Regions from separate parts of the Ralstonia sp. OTU4908 genome, predicted to be linked through region 3. Evidence: predicted binding sites of a transcription regulator. Region 3 holds the regulator's gene; each other region holds the start of a gene.
The links. Region 3 encodes NrdR, which represses ribonucleotide reductase genes. Its sites were predicted from a motif close to CACNANATNTNGTG; they were not measured.
Positions count from the first base shown of each region.

Region 1: the regulator NrdR is predicted to act here: its motif matches at 3,095-3,108, upstream of AAHM38_RS21140 (ribonucleoside-diphosphate reductase subunit alpha).
Region 2: the regulator NrdR is predicted to act here: its motif matches at 2,112-2,125, upstream of AAHM38_RS08940 (ribonucleoside triphosphate reductase).

Region 1 is NZ_JASATD010000036.1:5,829-11,660, forward strand. Features, by position in the region: gene AAHM38_RS21140 (ribonucleoside-diphosphate reductase subunit alpha) at 1-2,906, opposite strand, end outside; gene AAHM38_RS21145 (alkaline phosphatase family protein) at 3,559-5,589, shown strand; gene AAHM38_RS21150 (hypothetical protein) at 5,620-5,820, shown strand.
Region 2 is NZ_JASATD010000007.1:154,586-160,417, forward strand. Features, by position in the region: gene AAHM38_RS08930 (dicarboxylate/amino acid:cation symporter) at 37-1,314, opposite strand; gene AAHM38_RS08935 (DHCW motif cupin fold protein) at 1,683-2,024, shown strand; gene AAHM38_RS08940 (ribonucleoside triphosphate reductase) at 2,161-4,224, shown strand; gene nrdD (anaerobic ribonucleoside-triphosphate reductase) at 4,221-4,397, shown strand; gene AAHM38_RS08950 (anaerobic ribonucleoside-triphosphate reductase activating protein) at 4,360-5,073, shown strand; gene AAHM38_RS08955 (Crp/Fnr family transcriptional regulator) at 5,078-5,755, shown strand; gene AAHM38_RS08960 (putative zinc-binding protein) at 5,776-5,832, opposite strand, start outside.
Region 3 is NZ_JASATD010000025.1:34,412-40,243, forward strand. Features, by position in the region: gene AAHM38_RS18710 (pilus assembly protein) at 1-1,399, shown strand, start outside; gene AAHM38_RS18715 (type IV pilin protein) at 1,381-1,881, shown strand; gene nrdR (transcriptional regulator NrdR) at 1,916-2,380, opposite strand; gene glyA (serine hydroxymethyltransferase) at 2,515-3,762, opposite strand; ZMP/ZTP riboswitch at 3,896-4,025, opposite strand; gene ydfG (bifunctional NADP-dependent 3-hydroxy acid dehydrogenase/3-hydroxypropionate dehydrogenase YdfG) at 4,164-4,916, shown strand; gene ybgC (tol-pal system-associated acyl-CoA thioesterase) at 4,986-5,390, shown strand; gene tolQ (protein TolQ) at 5,387-5,832, shown strand, end outside.

The DNA of each region.
Region 1 (5,832 bases), on a different contig from region 3:
GCCTGGGCGGTGGCAGCAGCGGCGTCCAGTGCGCTGGTCGGCGCGGCTGAAGTCACGCCGGACGCACCTGCAGCCGACACACCACCCACATCGCTACCCGACGACACCGCATTCAGCGTGCCGCGCGACACGGTCGACTTCTCGACGTGCGTGGCGCCGATCGTGCGCAGGTAATACGTGGTCTTCAGGCCACGCAACCACGCCAGCTTGTACGTGTCGTCCAGCTTCTTGCCCGATGCGCCGGCCATGTAGATGTTCAGCGACTGGGCCTGATCGATCCACTTCTGGCGACGCGATGCCGCTTCCACCAGCCATTGCGGTTCCACTTCGAAGGCCGTGGCGTACAGGTCGCGCAGGTCTTGCGGGATGCGGTCGATGCGGGCCAGCGAGCCGTCGAAGTACTTCAGGTCGGCGACCATCACTTCGTCCCACAGGCCGCGTGCCTTCAGGTCGCGCACCAGGTAGTCGTTGACCACCGTAAATTCGCCCGACAGGTTCGACTTGACGTACAGGTTCTGGTACGTCGGCTCGATACAGGCCGACACGCCGATGATGTTGGAGATCGTTGCCGTCGGGGCGATCGCCACGCAGTTCGAGTTGCGCATGCCGTACTGCTTGATGCGGCCGCGCAGGCTGTCCCAGTCCATCGTCGACGACATGTCGGCTTCCAGGTAGCCGCCGCGCTCTTCGGCCAGCAGCTTGAGCGAGTCTTGCGGCAGGATGCCGCGATCCCACAGCGAGCCCTTGTAGCTGCTGTAGCGGCCGCGCTCTTCAGCAAGCTCGGTCGACGCCCAGTAGGCGTAGTAGCACACGGCTTCCATCGAGGTGTCGGCAAACTGCACCGCTGCCTCGCTGGCGTACGGCACGCGCAGTACGTGCAGCGCGTCCTGGAAGCCCATGATGCCCATGCCGACCGGACGGTGGCGCAGGTTCGAATCACGCGCCTTCTTGACGGCGTAGTAGTTGATGTCGATGACGTTGTCGAGCATGCGCATGGCCGTGCGCACGGTCTTCTTCAGTTTCTCGTGATCGAGCACCACGCTGCCGTCGGCCTGCTTGACCAGGTGGGCAACCAGGTTGACCGAACCCAGGTTGCACACGGCGATTTCGCTGTCGTTGGTGTTCAGCGTGATTTCCGTGCACAGGTTGGAGCTGTGCACCACGCCCACGTGCTGCTGCGGGCTGCGGATGTTGCACGGATCCTTGAACGTGATCCACGGGTGGCCGGTTTCGAACAGCATGCCCAGCATCTTGCGCCACAGTTGCAGCGCCGGCATCTTCTTGAAGAGCTTGATCTCGCCGCGCGCGACCTTGTCTTCGTAGGCCAGGTAGGCCTGTTCGAATGCCTTGCCGACCTTGTCGTGCAGGTCCGGGCAGGTGGACGGCGAGAACAGCGTCCACTCGCCACCTTCCATCACGCGCTTCATGAACAGGTCCGGAATCCAGTTGGCCGTGTTCATGTCGTGCGTGCGACGGCGGTCGTCGCCCGTGTTCTTGCGCAGCTCCAGGAATTCTTCGATGTCCAGGTGCCACGTTTCCAGGTACGCGCAGACGGCGCCCTTGCGCTTGCCGCCCTGGTTCACGGCCACGGCCGTGTCGTTGACCACCTTCAGGAACGGCACCACGCCTTGGCTCTTGCCGTTCGTACCCTTGATGTGCGAGCCAAGTGCGCGCACGTTGGTCCAGTCGTTGCCCAGGCCGCCGGCAAACTTCGACAGCAACGCGTTTTCCTTCAGCGCTTCGTAAATGCCGTCCAGATCGTCCGACACGGTGGTCAGGTAGCACGACGACAGTTGCGAGCGGCGCGTGCCCGAGTTGAACAGCGTCGGCGTGCTCGACATGAAGTCGAACGACGACAGCAGCTGGTAGAACTCGATGGCGCGGGCTTCGCGGTCGATTTCGTTCAGCGCCAGGCCCATCGCCACACGCATGAAGAATGCCTGCGGCATCTCGATGCGGGTTTCGTTGATGTGCAGGAAGTAGCGGTCGTACAGCGTCTGCAGGCCGAGGTAGTTGAACTGGAAGTCGCGCGAGGCGTCCAGCGCCGCGCCCAGGCGGGCCAGGTCGAACTGGGCCAGCTTGTCGTCCAGCAGCTCGGCGTTGATGCCGCGCTTGATGAACTGCGGGAAGTAGTCGACGTAGCGCGTGCTCATTTCGGCTTGCGTGACTTCTTCGCCGAGGATTTCGCGGCGGATCGTGTGCAGCAGGATGCGCGCCGTGACCTGGCTGTACGCCGGGTCCTTTTCGATCAGGGTACGCGAGGCCAGGATGGCCGAGTCGTACACCTGCGTCATCGGCACGCCTTCATACAGGTTCTTGACCGTTTCCTTGAGGATCGGCTCCGGGTCCACCGCGTCGCCCAGGCCTTCGCAGGCCGAGACGATCACGTTGCGCAGCGCCACCATGTCCAGCGGGCGGCTGATGCCGCCGTCGGTCACGTTCAGGCCGATGAAGGCCGGTTGCTGCTGGGTTTCACCGGCTTGCGCGCGCTCCTGGGCGCGGCGCTCGCGGTACAGCACGTAGGCGCGGGCCACGTCGTGCTCGCCCGAGCGCATCAGGGCCAGTTCCACCTGATCCTGCACGTCTTCGATATGGAACGTGCCGCCGTTCGGGCGGCTGCGCAGCAGTGCGCGCACGACGTTCTGCGTTTGTTGGTCGACCAGCTCGCGCACACGCGCGGAAGCAGCACCCTGCCCGCCATTCACGGCGAGGAAAGCCTTGGTCATGGCCACGGCGATCTTCGAAGGCTCGAAGCTCACCACGGCGCCGTTGCGGCGAATGATCTTGTAGTCGGCAAGATTGACGCCGGAAGCGGTGCCGGGGGCCACGGCCGTGCCGCCAGCGCTTTGCGCAAATTGCGAAGGATTGGCGGTGCCGGAGTGGATTTCGGATTGGGCCGTCTGCATGTGGACTCCTGTTGAACCGTTCGTTTTATTGGCTCGCCGCTGGGTGGAAGACCCTTGGCGCACCCTTGCGCCATGCGGAGAAATGAGACGGAAAAGACCCTTGCCTTTTCTCAGCTCCCAAGCGTCGGCTTGACCTGCCGTACGCCCGCCCCCCGCGTGGCGCCGAAATAAGAATCCCGGGAGGCCACCACTATATGTAGTGTGTTACCCCGGGATTGGCCCTAAGTATAGTGGATCGATCAAACAAGACCAGTCTTGACAGATGGCGGCGAAGGGGGGTTTTCTCAACCCAAATGCAGTGCCGCAAACCCGCCACCCCAGGCAGCACAACGGGTCGGCGGCACTGACGTGCGGCGTCGCAATGACCGTCTCTTCAGAATAATTCTTTCTATCGACGCCGCAAGTTCAATAGACGTCACCTCATCTGCGGTAGGGGTATGTGTGCGGCGCACTGCACTGGTGCAGGCGTACTGCGGGCCGTGCCGACTTCGACCTTCCCCTCGCTCAAGAAATCCGAATAACGGCATCAGCATTCTTGCCGCGGCTGTCACCTGAGCGACAGGCCCCAACCCTACGCTTCGGTCGCATTGCAGGGAGCGCAATCACGGCGGCGACACACCGAGCGCCGCGCACAACGACCGAGGAAATCGACATGGCTTGGAATCACCCCGCCCGGCGCCTGCTGAGGGCCGCGCTGAGCACGACCGTGGCAGCGACGCTGGCGACCACATTGACCGCATGCGGCGGGGGCGACAGCGGCCCCGTCGCCAACCAGGGCAGCACGGACGCGCCCTCCGCCAGCGCCAGCAAGAAGGTGCTGATGGTCGGCGTGGACGGCGCCACCTATGCGCAGGTACAGAGTGCGCTCTTGCAGCACAGCCTGCCGAACCTGGGCGCGCTGGCGGTGATGCCGGCATCGACCGGCGGCACGCTCGGCACCACCACCGCCCAGCCACCGCTGGACACACCCAGCTGGGCCACCGTGCTGACCGGCGCCTGGCAAAACCGCCACGGCGTGACCGACGACACCGTCACCACCCTGGCCGCCCCAAGCGTGTTCAGCTACGCGCGCAGCGCCGCCAAGGCTGCCGGCACCACGCAACGGCTGGGCGCCGCCGTCAGCTCGGCCGCGCTGCCGGCGCTGCTCAAGGCGGATCAGCAAGCCGGCAATCTCGACACGCTGGTCGACTGCGCCCAGGTGGACACCTGCGTGACGCAGAACAGCGTGAAGCTCGTGCAGTCCGGCTACGACGTCGTCTTCGCGCAATACACCGCGCCGGCCGCCGCCGCGCTGGCCTCGGGCCTGCAAAGCGATGCGTACACCGCTGCGCTGGCCAACGTCGACCAGGCGCTCGGCACGCTGCAGGCCGCCATCGCCCGGCGCCGCACCGCCAACCCGAACGAAGACTGGCTTGTCGTCGTCACCACCAGCCACGGGCTGGACGGCACAGGCGCCACCACGTCGGCGCCGACGCTGGAAAACCGCACCGCCTTCATCGCCCTGAACAAGCCGGTCAACGGCGTGCTCGGCAAGACCGGCATGGCGGCGCCCACGTCGGAAGCCACGCTGGCCGCGCTGCCGAGCGAGGCCGACATCGTGCCGACCGTCCTGGCGCAACTGAACGCCGCCGTACCGGCTACGGCGCATCAGCTCGACGGTGCAGCGCTCACGGCCAGTGCCGTCGGCGTGCGCAACATCCAGAGCACGGTCGGCGCGTACAACGCCTCGCTGGTGCTGAACTGGCAGAACCCGACCCCAGCCAGCGGCCCGATCACCGTGCTGCGCGACGGCAAGCCGGTCGCCACGCTGCCCGCCACGGCCACGCAGTACACCGACAGCAACATCGCTGCCGCCAGCGGCATTTACCGCATCAACTACACGCTGGTGCGCAACAACGTGCCGGTGTCGATGCTTGCGCAGATCGCCTACGTTGTGCCGACGCCGCTGGCCACCTCGCTCACCACCGGCCTGGCGGCGTATTACAGCTTCGATCCACTGCCCCCGACCGACCGTAAAGCGAATTCGACGATCGGCCCGTGGGTGGCCGGCACCGACGGCGGCTCTGCTGCGGCCGACCCGTTTGGCGGCACGGCCCTGTCGGTCGATTCGCGCATCGACGCCTACAAGCTCACGCAGAACGGCGCAGACATCGCACTGAGCCCGCAATTCACCATCGGTTTCTGGTTCAGGTCGGATTGCACACAGGGCAACGGCACCGGCGAGCCCATCCTCGCCAATAAGGACTACTACTCCGGCGCCAATGCGGGCATCGCCATCGGATTGTGGGGCGGCTGCGAAGTGCGCTTCAACCTCGGCAGCGGCGGCAAGCGCGACGACATCCAGGGCATGAAGTTCAGCGCCAACCAGTGGGCGTATCTCGCCCTCTCGGTCGACACGCAGGCCAAGCGCTTCAGCGCCTACATCCTCGATCCGGTACTGGGCGTGCAGAAGGTGGAAGACAAGGCCATCGCCAATACCGACGTCACCAAGCTGGGCGGCCTGGCCACCAAGGTCTGGGGCCTGAACGACGACGCCACGCACAACTACGTGCCCAACAACCCGGGCTCGCTCAAGGGCGTGATGGCCTACGACGACCTCGCCATGTGGACGCGCCGGCTGACGCTGGATGAACTCAAGACGATCAACGGCTCGCACCAGCCGCTGTCGTCGCTGAACCCCTGACCCCCTCCCCCAACCCGAACGAGACCGCTCATGAAGCCTTGCATCCACCCTCTCGCACGGCCGCACCGGCTGGCCGCCGTGCTGCTGTGCGCCGTCACCTTGTCGCTGTCGGCCTGCGGCGGCGATTCGAACGACGGCACGCCCGGCACCGGTACCGGCCCTGGCACCGCCCAGCCCGATCAACCCGGCCAGCCGCCGGCCAACAAGCCGACCCTGCACTGCGCTCCGTAACGCGCGGCTTCC
Region 2 (5,832 bases), on a different contig from region 3:
CCCTGAAAGGCGGCGCATTGTCATCTTGGCTGAATGTCAGCCGACCGTCGGTTGCACTGCCGGTTCGGCAACGTCCGCCGCCGCTTCGTCTTCTGCCGGCTCGTACTTTGCCACCACGGCCGTGGCCAGGCTGTTGCCGATCACGTTGGTTGCCGTGCGGCCCATGTCGAAGAACTGGTCGATCCCGATGATCAGCAGCAGACCAGCTTCGGGCAGATGGAACATCGGCAGCGTGGCCGCCACCACCACCAGCGATGCACGCGCCACGCCGGCCATCCCCTTGCTCGTGAGCATCAGCACCAGCAGCAGCGTGACCTGTTGCGTGAAGCTCATCTCGATGTTGTAGGCCTGCGCGATGAACAGCACCGCAAACGCCTGGTACATCATCGAGCCATCCAGGTTGAACGAGTAGCCCAGCGGCAGGACGAAGCTGGAGATGCGCTTGGGCACGCCAAACCGGTCCAGCGCCTCGATCGTCTTCGGGTAAGCGGATTCGCTGCTTGCGGTGGCGAACGCCAGCAGCGTCGGCTCGCGAATCAGCCCCAGCAGACGGCCCAGCGAGCGGCCCAGCAGCACATAGCCCACCAGGAACAGGATCGCCCACAGCAGTGCCAGGCCCAGGTAGAACTCGCCGATCAGCTTGCCGTAGGTCCACAGCACGCCCACGCCTTCCACCGTGATCGCAGCGGCCATGGCGGCAAATACGCCCAGCGGTGCAAAGCGCATCACGTAGTCGGTAATGCGGAACATCAGCTTGGTCAGTTCTTCCAGGCCACGGCCGATCACACTGTCCATCGGATTCTTCATCGTCGACAGCGCGGCGCCGAAGAACAGCGAGAACACCAAGATCTGCAGGATTTCGTTGGTGGCCATGGCCTCCACGATGCTGCGCGGAAACACGTGCGTGATGAAGGCCTTGAGGGTGAAGTCACCCGTCTTCAGGCCCGACGTGGCCGACACATCCGGCAGCGCCAGGTTCATGTGCACACCCGGCTGGAAGAAGTTGACCAGCAGCATGCCCAGCGCCAGCGACGTGGCCGACGCGCACACAAACCAGATCATCGCGCGCAGGCCCACGCGGCCCACCGAACGCCCGCCGCTCATGCTCGCCAGGCCCGTCACCAGGGTCGAGAACACCAGCGGCGCGATGATCATCTTGATCATGCGCAGGAAGATGTCGGTGATGATGCTGAAGTACGAAGCGATGTCCTTGGCCGCCGCAGCGTCCTTGGCGTATTCGTGGCAACCCCAGCCGACGGCAATGCCCAGCAGCATTGCCAGCCCAATGTGGGAGGTCAGACGTTTGGTGTTCAAGACTTTCTCCAAGGAATACCGTGGCCGGAAGGCGGCGCGCGGCAGACGCAGATCTCATGGGGCCAAGGGCCGGCCCAAGTTCGTCATGCTTTGTAAAAAGCGACGATATTAGAGAAGCGCATGGCGATCGTTATGTCGATGTTGCATAGCATCATGCAATTTCTGCATACATTGATATGGCGCCGTTGACACCCTGCTGCAATGCCGCATGAGCACTGGAATTGGCCAGTGCGAAGCGGATTATTGAGCGACACGCAATGCCGTCGGGGCATACCAACAAGCGCTGTTTCGAGCACATGAAAAGCGACGCCTGTACCACGTATGCCGCTGATACCATCATGGGCTTATGTCACCACCGGAGCCCTGCAATGAAAATGGCGCCCTTCGCCTTCGGCACAACCGACTGGTCTACCGTTGAACCTACCGAACATGCCGGCGAAACCGGCATGGCGATCTGGCGCACGCGCTACTTTGGCGACGAGTCGGACCGCATCCGCGTGCGCATGGTGGAGTACACGCCTGGCTACCTGGCCGACCATTGGTGCAAGAAGGGCCACATCCTGTTCTGCCTTGACGGCGAACTGGAAACCACACTGGAAGACGGCCGCACGTTCACGCTCACGCCCGGTATGAGCTATCAGGTGGGCGACGATGCCGAAGCCCATCAGTCGACCACCAAAAAGGGCGCTCGACTACTCATCGTTGACTGACCGGGACACCCGGCTTGCGCATCGGCCCCGGCCCGGGTTGACCGGGGTCAAGCGATTCAAAGATCCAGGTCTTTAAGGCTCACAGACCACAATATGTAGTGCTAGTCTGACTCCATACCACTATATGGAGTACCTCATGACGGGCACACAGGTCACTGGGCAAGTCACCAAGCGCGACGGTTCATTGGCGCCGTTCGATGCGCAGAAGATTCGACAGGCCATCGCCGCAGCCGGCCAGGCCACCGGCGAATTCGACACCATCGAGGCGCAGCACCTGACCTCAGGCGTGGTTGCACATCTTGCGCCGCTCCCCTGCCCAGGTATCGAAATCATCCAGAACTGCGTGGAAGAGGTGCTGGTGGACGCCGGCTATTGGCGCACCGCGCGCGCCTACATCGTCTACCGCGAACAGCACGCCCGGCTGCGTTCGCTCAAGCACACGCTGGTCGATGTCGAAAGCACGATGGAGGAGTACCTCGAGCAGCGCGACTGGCGCGTCAACGCCAACGCCAATCAGGGCTACAGCCTGGGCGGCCTGATCCTGAACGTGGCGGGCAAGGTCACGGCCAACTACTGGCTTTCGCACGTCTACAGCCCCGAAGCGGGCACGGCGCACCGCGAGGGCGACCTCCACATCCACGATCTCGACATGCTCTCGGGCTACTGCGCAGGCTGGTCGTTGCGGCAGTTGCTGACGGAGGGATTCAACGGCGTGCCGGGCAAGGTGGAGGCAACGCCGCCGCGGCATATGTCCGCAGCCATCGGGCAGATCGTCAACTTTCTGGGCACGCTGCAGAACGAGTGGGCCGGCGCGCAGGCGTTCAGTTCGTTCGATACCTACATGGCGCCGTTCATCCGCCGCGACGCGATGTCGTATGCCGCGGTCAAGCAGTCCATGCAGGAACTGATCTACAACCTGAACGTACCCAGCCGCTGGGGCACGCAAACGCCGTTCACCAACCTCACGTTCGACTGGACTTGTCCGGCCGACCTGCGCGAACAGGTTCCTTACATCGGCGGCGAAGAGATGCCCTTCACCTACGGCGATCTCCAGCCCGAGATGGACATGATCAACCGCGCGTACATCGAGGTCATGATGGCCGGCGATGCGAAAGACCGCGCGTTCACGTTCCCGATACCGACCTACAACATCACGTCGGACTTCGATTGGGAGCACCCAAACACCACGTTGCTGTTCGAGATGACGGCGCGCTACGGGCTGCCCTACTTTCAGAACTTCCTCAACTCCGACCTGGAGCCGCACATGGTGCGCTCGATGTGCTGCCGCCTGCAGCTTGACCTGCGCGAACTGCTCAAGCGCGGCAACGGGTTGTTTGGCTCGGCTGAGCAGACCGGGTCCATCGGCGTCGTGACCGTCAACTGCGCACGACTGGGGTATCTCTACGCGGAAGATGAGGCAGCGCTGCTGGCGCGGCTGGACACGCTGCTCGCCCTCGGCCGCGATGTGCTGGAGGTCAAGCGCAAGTTCGTGCAGCGGCTGATCGATCAGGGGCTGTATCCATACACGCGCCGCTACCTGGGCACGCTGCGCAACCACTTCAGTACGCTGGGCGTGAACGGCATCAACGAAATGGTGCGCAACTTCACACACGATGCCGACGACATCACCACGCCATTCGGCCATGCCATGGCGGTGCGCCTGCTCGACCACGTACGTCAGCGCATGACGGAATTCCAGGAGGCGACCGGGCACCTGTACAACCTCGAAGCCACACCCGCAGAGGGCACCACCTACCGCTTCGCCCGCGAAGACCGCAAGCGCTGGCCTGGCATCCTGCAGGCCGGTACGACCGCGCAGCCGTATTACACCAACTCAAGCCAGTTGCCCGTCGGCTACACCGACGACCCGTTTGAAGCGCTGGCGCGCCAGGAAGCACTGCAGAGCAAGTACACGGGCGGCACGGTCCTGCACCTGTACATGAACGAAGCGATCTCATCGCCGCAGGCATGCAAGGAACTCGTGCGCCGCGCGCTGGCCAACTTCCGCCTGCCGTACATCACCATCACCCCGACGTTTTCGATCTGCCCGAAACACGGCTATCTGTCCGGCCATCACACGTTCTGTCCGAAATGCGATGCAGATCTGCTGGCCCAGCAGCCCCACGGCAAGTGCGGCTGCACAGCGGCAGGCACCCCAGGTTCTTCCACCCACCTCCATCACGAAGGAGCCTCCGTATGACCACCGTTGCACAAACCACCAACCGCACCGTTGCACTCGACGACAGCCAGCGCACGCGCTGCGAAGTCTGGACCCGCGTGATGGGCTATCACCGGCCCGTCAGCTCATTCAATATCGGCAAGCAAGGGGAATTCCGTGAACGCCGCTTCTTCGTTGAAGACCGCGCCCGCTGAGCCGCCACACTGCCCGCCGCCGGCCATCGGCGGCCTGGCACCTTTTTCCAGCGTCGACTGGCCCGGGCAGCTTGCGGCGGTGGTGTTCGTGGCCGGCTGCCCGTGGCGCTGTCATTACTGCCACAACCCGCACTTGCAGACCCGGACACGCACGCTGGATTGGAACGACGTCTTCGCCTTTCTGCAGCGTCGCACGGGCCTGCTCGATGCGGTGGTCTTCTCGGGCGGTGAACCGCTGAGCGAGCCGCACCTGCCGCAACTGATACGCGACGTGCGGGCGCTCGGCTACAAGATTGGCCTGCACACCGGCGGCATCTATCCGGCGCGCCTGACCGACGTACTGCCGCAGCTGGACTGGGTGGGGCTCGACATCAAGACCAGCGCACCGCACTACGATGCGCTCACGGGCCGCCGCGGCAGCGCAGCGCCGGTCGATGCGTGCCTGGATCTTCTGCTGCAGAACGGCGGCGCATTCGAATGCCGCACCACATGGCACCCCGACTGGTTGCCGGAACCGCAACTTCTTGCGCTGGCGCAAAACCTCAGCCGGCGCGGCGTGAAACACTACGCACTACAAGCCTACCGAAGTGCCCCCGGAACCCCGGCCATCACGCTGCCCAGCGAGGGCACCCAGCGCGCATTGGCTGCCAGCTTTTCTTCTTTCTGTTGCCGGTGACACCATGCAAGACCCCCTCAATGTGGGCGATCTGCTCAAGCACAGCCCGCTGTTCCTGGACTTCGACAACGATGACATTGCCTTGCTCGCGCGCGACAGCCACGCAGTGCGCGTGTCGCGGCACGACTTCGCGTTTCGCCGTGGCGACCACGCCGATGGCTTCTTTGTCGTGGTGGTCGGTGCGATCAAACTCGTATTGCCGGGGGCGCACGGCCAATGCAAGGTCATCGAGTTCTTCGGGCCCGGCGAGTGCTTTGGCGAGCCCTTCATGTTTCTGAACCGCCCCTACGCGGCAGATGCGCAAGCCATGGAAGACAGCCTGCTTGTCTGGATCGGTAAGCGCGCCGTCGACGATGCACTCCACGTGCATCCGCGCCTGGCGCGGCAGATGTTGACGGGGCTGTCCACCCGCCTGCACACGCTGATGTGCGACATCGAAACCGTGAACCTGCAAAGCGCCAATGAACGGCTGATCGGGTATTTGCTCTCGCTGCCGCGCAAGTTTGATCGCACGCGGTTTCCATGCAGCAAGAGTCTGGTCGCGTCCAAGCTCGGGCTGGCACCGGCCACGCTTTCCCGCACGCTGCGACAGTTGATTCGCGACGGGTTGATCCGCGTGGAAGGCCGCGAGGTCGTGATCCAAAACACCACGGCGTTGCAGCGTCAGCTCATGGCGGGATAGCAGTAGAAGCTCGACGCAGGTCAATCGCCTGCGGTGTCGGGCCGATGCTTGAGCGTGTTGACGGCATCATCCACCAG
Region 3 (5,832 bases):
TGCCTGGCATACGTGGCTGGTCGGTGGGCTGGGTGGTGGTGGCAACGCCTCCGGCGCGATTGCGGACAACACGAGCGTAGGCACGGGCGCTCTTTATGCCCTCGATATCACTAATCCCGCCAACTTCAGTGAGGGCAACGCCAGCTCGCTAGTTATCGGCGAATGGTCGTCCGCCAATCTCAAGTGCACCAACGTCGCCGGTTGTGCCAGCTATCTTGGTAACACCTACGGTACCCCAGTGATCCGCCGTCTTCACAATGGCAATTGGGCGGTGCTATTCGGAAATGGACTGAATAGCTCAAGCGGTGGTGCAGGTCTGTACATCATGCTGGTGGCAAGCGATGGAACCACATCCTTCTACTACCTCGACACGGGCTACGGCCCGAGCAAGGATCCTCTGAAAGCCAACAATAAGAACGGTATCGCCTATGTAACGCCAGCGGATCTTGATGGCGATCACATTACCGACTATGTGTACGCAGGCGATGCGTTCGGCAACGTCTGGCGTTTCGATCTGACGTCGCAGAATCCAGCATCCTGGAGCGTTTCCAGCGCGCCAATGTTCTCAACGCCGGCTGGTCAACCGATCACCAGCAAGGTGGCGGTTGCAGCCATCCCGGGTAGCGGCACAGGAGCGCCGCGTGTGCTCGTCAGCTTCGGCACCGGTCAGGCGTTCCCCGTAACGCAGACCAGCGCAGCCGCCTATTCCAGCAACACTGCACAGTCCCTGTATGGTGTCTGGGACTGGAACATGAACGCTTGGAACGCGATCGCACCGGCGGCTGCGGTCTATGCAACCCTGACCGGCCCGCAGACGGTGACTGCGTCGACCCTGCAGACGCAGAGCATTACCAACACGTCCGTCAGTTCGGGCACGATGCCGTCCTACCGGACTGTGAGCAACAACAAGGTGTGTTGGGTGGGTTCGACAGCGTGTGGCACTAGCAGTACTGCCAATACCCAGTTCGGCTGGAAGCTCGCGCTGCCCAGCACCACCACGGGCTCTGGTTCGAGTGCGGTTACCAACTATGAACAGGTGGTCTATAACCCAACGCTCGCCTATGGCATGTTCATTGTCAACACGACGGTGCCTGGCACGCAACAGGTTTTGTCCTGTACCTCGACGCCTGCGTCTGGCTACACCATGGCCATCTCTGTCGCATCGGGTGGGGCGGGCACCGCGTCGTTCTTCGGTGACAACAACAATAACTTCCCGACACTCAACGGCGGCATTGTCAGCGGTATCGGTTTGAGTGGTACCGGCACACCGTCTATCGTGACCGCCAACAAGCTGCCGTATCTGGTGCAGCAGACAGTGAACGGCACGGGTACGGTCAACCAGATCAACCCGAGCGCCGCCGGTGTTGGCTCGCGCATGACTTGGACCAAGCTGCGCTGATCATGAGTCGAAATACAACTTCTACCCTGTCACGTGGCGAAAGCGGTTTCTCGTTGATGGAGCTGATGATCACGGTAGCGATCATCGCCATCCTGGCCCGCATCGCCTATCCGTCGTACCAGCAATACATCCTCAAATCGCACCGGGCAGATGCGAAGACCGCACTGCTGGATTTGGCAGTGCGCCAAGAGCGGTTTTTTACACTGCAGAATAACTATGCAGCGTCGCCCGCTTCGCTGGGCTATGCGGCGGCGAGCTTTCCGTTCGCCATTCAGTCTGGCACGCAGTCGTACTATCAGCTGAATGTTGCGGTAACGGGCACGGCCGGCGCGAGTGGTGCTGCAGCGCCTGGCTATTCCGCTTCCGCTGTGCCGGTCAGTCCGCAGACGGCCGATGCATGTGGGACATACACCATCAACCAACTCGGCGTACAAAGCAACGCAAACATGGCTGCGGGTACCACGTCAGCGCAGTGTTGGTAACAGGAAACAAGAAAGGGCCCGTCGGGGCCCTTTTTCATTTCCGCACATTCGTCGCCGCAACCTCATCCAGCACGTCCCGAAACTCAGCCAGATCCTCAAAACTCCGATACACCGACGCAAACCGGATGTACCCGATCTTGTCCAGCCGCTTGAGTTCGCGCATCACCAGCTCGCCCACGCGATCGCTGCCGATTTCCTTCTCGCCGTGGCTGAGGAGTTTTTCTTCGATGCGGGCGATGGCCTCGTCGATGGCCTCGGCGGAAACGGGGCGCTTGCGCAGCGCCAGGCGCATGGAATCCTTGACCTTGTTGCGGTCGTAGTCGACACGGCTGCCGTTCTTTTTGACGACGGCGGGGAAGAACAGCTCGATGCGTTCGTAGGTGGTGAAGCGGCGGTCGCAGGATTCGCAACGACGGCGGCGGCGCACGGTGTCGCCTTCTTCCGACATGCGGGTATCAATGACCTGGGTGGCCGCGTGGCCGCAAAAGGGGCATTTCATGCCGGTGGTCTCCTCGGCAACCTCAAAGAACGCACTGCGCTAAAAGAACAACGCCGCGATGGCCCCTCATTCAATTCGGGGCGCATCGCGGCAGGGTACTACGTGGCCGGAAGATCCGGCCATCGGCGGATGCCTCAGCCGTAGACCGGGAACTGCTTGGTCAGCTCAGCCACCTTGGCGCGCACGGCGGCGATGTTGGCCTCGTCGTGCGGGTTGTCCAGCACATCGGCGATCAGGTGGGCGACCTTCACGGCCTCGGCTTCCTTGAAGCCACGCGTGGTCATGGCGGGCGAACCCAGGCGCACGCCCGACGTCACGAACGGCTTTTCCGGGTCATTCGGAATGGCGTTCTTGTTGACCGTGATGTGTGCATCACCCAGTACCTTTTCGGCTTCCTTGCCGGTGATCTTCTTGGCGCGCAGGTCGACCAGCATCACGTGGCTTTCGGTGCGGCCGGAGACGATACGCAGGCCGCGGGCCATCAGCGTTTCGGCCATGGCTGCCGCGTTCTTCACCACCTGTTGCTGGTAAGCCTTGAACTCGGGCGACAGTGCTTCCTTGAACGCCACCGCCTTGCCAGCAATCACGTGCATCAGCGGGCCGCCCTGGATACCCGGGAAGATCGCCGAGTTGATGGCCTTCTCGTGTTCGGCCTTCATCAGGATCACGCCGCCGCGCGGGCCGCGCAGGCTCTTGTGCGTGGTGGTCGTTACAAAGTCAGCGTGCGGCACCGGGTTCGGGTACACACCGGCGGCGATCAGGCCGGCGTAGTGGGCCATGTCCACCATAAAGTACGCACCAATCGACTTGGCGATCTTGCCGATGCGCTCGAAATCGATGCGCAGCGCAAATGCCGATGCGCCGGCGATGATCAGCTTCGGCTTCTTCTCTTGTGCCAGGGCTTCCAGCGCGTCGTAATCGATGTCTTCCTGAGCGTTCAGGCCGTAGCTGACCACGTTGAACCACTTGCCGCTCATGTTGAGCGCCATGCCGTGCGTCAGATGGCCGCCTTCAGCCAGGCTCATGCCCATGATCGTGTCACCCGGCTTGAGCACGGCGAAGAACACGCCCTGGTTGGCCTGCGAGCCCGAGTTCGGCTGCACGTTAGCGGCTTCGGCCCCAAAGAGCTGCTTCACGCGGTCGATGGCGAGCTGTTCCACCACGTCCACGTATTCGCAACCGCCGTAGTAACGCTTGCCGGGGTAGCCCTCGGCGTACTTGTTGGTCAGTTGCGAGCCCTGCGCGGCCATCACGGCCGGGGACGTGTAGTTCTCGGAGGCAATCAACTCGATGTGGTCTTCCTGACGCTGATTTTCCTTCTGGATGGCGGCAAAGATTTCGGGATCGATCTGGTCGATCGTATAGCGGCTGCGTTCGAACATGGCGAGTGTCTGGTCTGAAACGAAACGGAAATGGCAGAGATCGGGCGAGGCGTGGGGAAACATGCGCGCGGCTTGAACGACTGCGCTCGGCGTTGGCCGATTGCAGAGGTGTCCGAGTCACCCTGTGCTTCCCATTCGCTGCCCAGGCGAGCGGCAGGCGCCGTTGTGCATGACGCCAGAAACCTTGCGCTTCCTCGTGGTCGCTGCCCACATGTCGAAGCCGCTCAAAGCAGCTTCAGGATTCGCCAGTCGCGCAAGGTGGAATGGTTGTTCGCGAGTGTACGACAGCCCCATGGCCGCCGCAAGAAGCGGGCGTGCAGACACGCACATTGCGGTGCAATAGGGCACAAGGCTTCAGGTAAACTCTGACCTTTCGCATTTTCAGGTCCGGAGACACTTCCATGATCGTATTCGTGACCGGCGCAACGGCCGGGTTCGGCGCTGCCATCGCGCGGCGTTTCGTGCGAGAAGGCCATCGTGTGATCGCGGCAGGCCGCCGCCAGGACCGCCTCGACGCGCTCAAGGCCGAATTGGGCGACGCCGTGCTGCCGTTCGTGCTGGACGTGCTGGATGCCGACGCCGTTGCGGCCTTGCCGGGCTCCCTGCCCGAGGGTTGGCGCGAAGTCGATGTCCTGGTGAACAACGCCGGCCTGGCACTGGGCCTGGAACCCGCCCAGCGTGCCGACCTGACCGATTGGGACCGCATGATCGGCACCAACTGCTCCGGGCTCGTGCATATGACGCGTGCGCTACTTCCCGCCATGGTGGAGCGCAATCGTGGTCACATCATCAACATTGGCTCGATCGCGGGGACATATCCGTATCCGGGCGGCAACGTGTATGGCGCCACCAAGGCGTTCGTCCGCCAGTTTTCGTTGAACTTGCGGGCAGACCTGACCGGCACGCGCGTACGCGTATCGAACGTCGAGCCAGGGCTGTGCTCCGGCACGGAGTTTTCCAACGTGCGTTTCAAGGGCGACGATGCCCGTGTGGAGAAGGTTTACGAAGGCACGGAAGCCCTCACCGCCGACGACATCGCCGAAGCGGTCTACTGGATGGCGGCGCTGCCGGCGCACTTCAATGTCAACGCGATGGAGCTGATGCCCGTTTGCCAGTCATTCTCGGCCACCAGCGTGACGCGAGGCATGGCCTGAATTCGAGCGCAAGCCCTCGGCCAGTCGGTGGATGTCTGGCCGTCATTTGCGTCTTGGTAAAATTACCCAATGTCTTCTTTTGACTGGAACCTGCGCGTGTATTGGGAAGATACCGACGCAGGCGGCGTCGTGTTTTACGCCAACTATTTGAAATTTTTCGAGCGCGCCCGCACCGAGTGGCTGCGCGCGCTTGGGGTCGATCAGCAGGTGCTGGCCGACACGACCGGAGCCATTTTCGTGGTGCGTAGCACTGCCGTGGATTACCGCGCGCCGGCACGCCTGGACGACCTGCTTCAGATCCGTTCGCGTATGGAACGGGTCGGCCCCGCGTCGGTCCAATTCGCCCAAGAAGGCTGGCGCGGCGACGTTTTGCTCGCATCAGGCACGATTCGTGTTGGATGTGTCGACCGGCTCACTTTCCGGCCGACCCCGATTCCCGCTCCCGTACTCGCAACCATCAAAGCCGCCGCATGAATCCCGTCGAGGTCACACAAGATCTGTCGATCGTGTCGCTGGTGCTGCATGCCAGCCTCCTGGTCCAATTCGTCATGGGCCTCTTGCTGGTGATGTCGCTGTTCTCATGGACGTACATCTTCCGCAAAGCCTTTGCACTACGCGCAGCGCGCAGCCAGACCGAATCGTTCGAGCGCGATTTCTGGGCCGGCGGCGACTTGCAGGCGCTGTATCAGAGCGCTGCCAACAACCGCCACACCACCGGCGCGCTGGAACGTATCTTCGAAGCCGGCATGCGCGAATATTTGAAAGCGCGTGAGCTGCAGCGCGGCGGCGGCGATCCGAGTGCCATCCTCGATGCTTCCCGCCGTGCCATGCGTGCGGCTTACCAGCGTGAGATGGACTCGCTCGAATCGCACCTGCCATTCCTGGCGTCGGTCGGCTCGGTCAGTCCGTATATCGG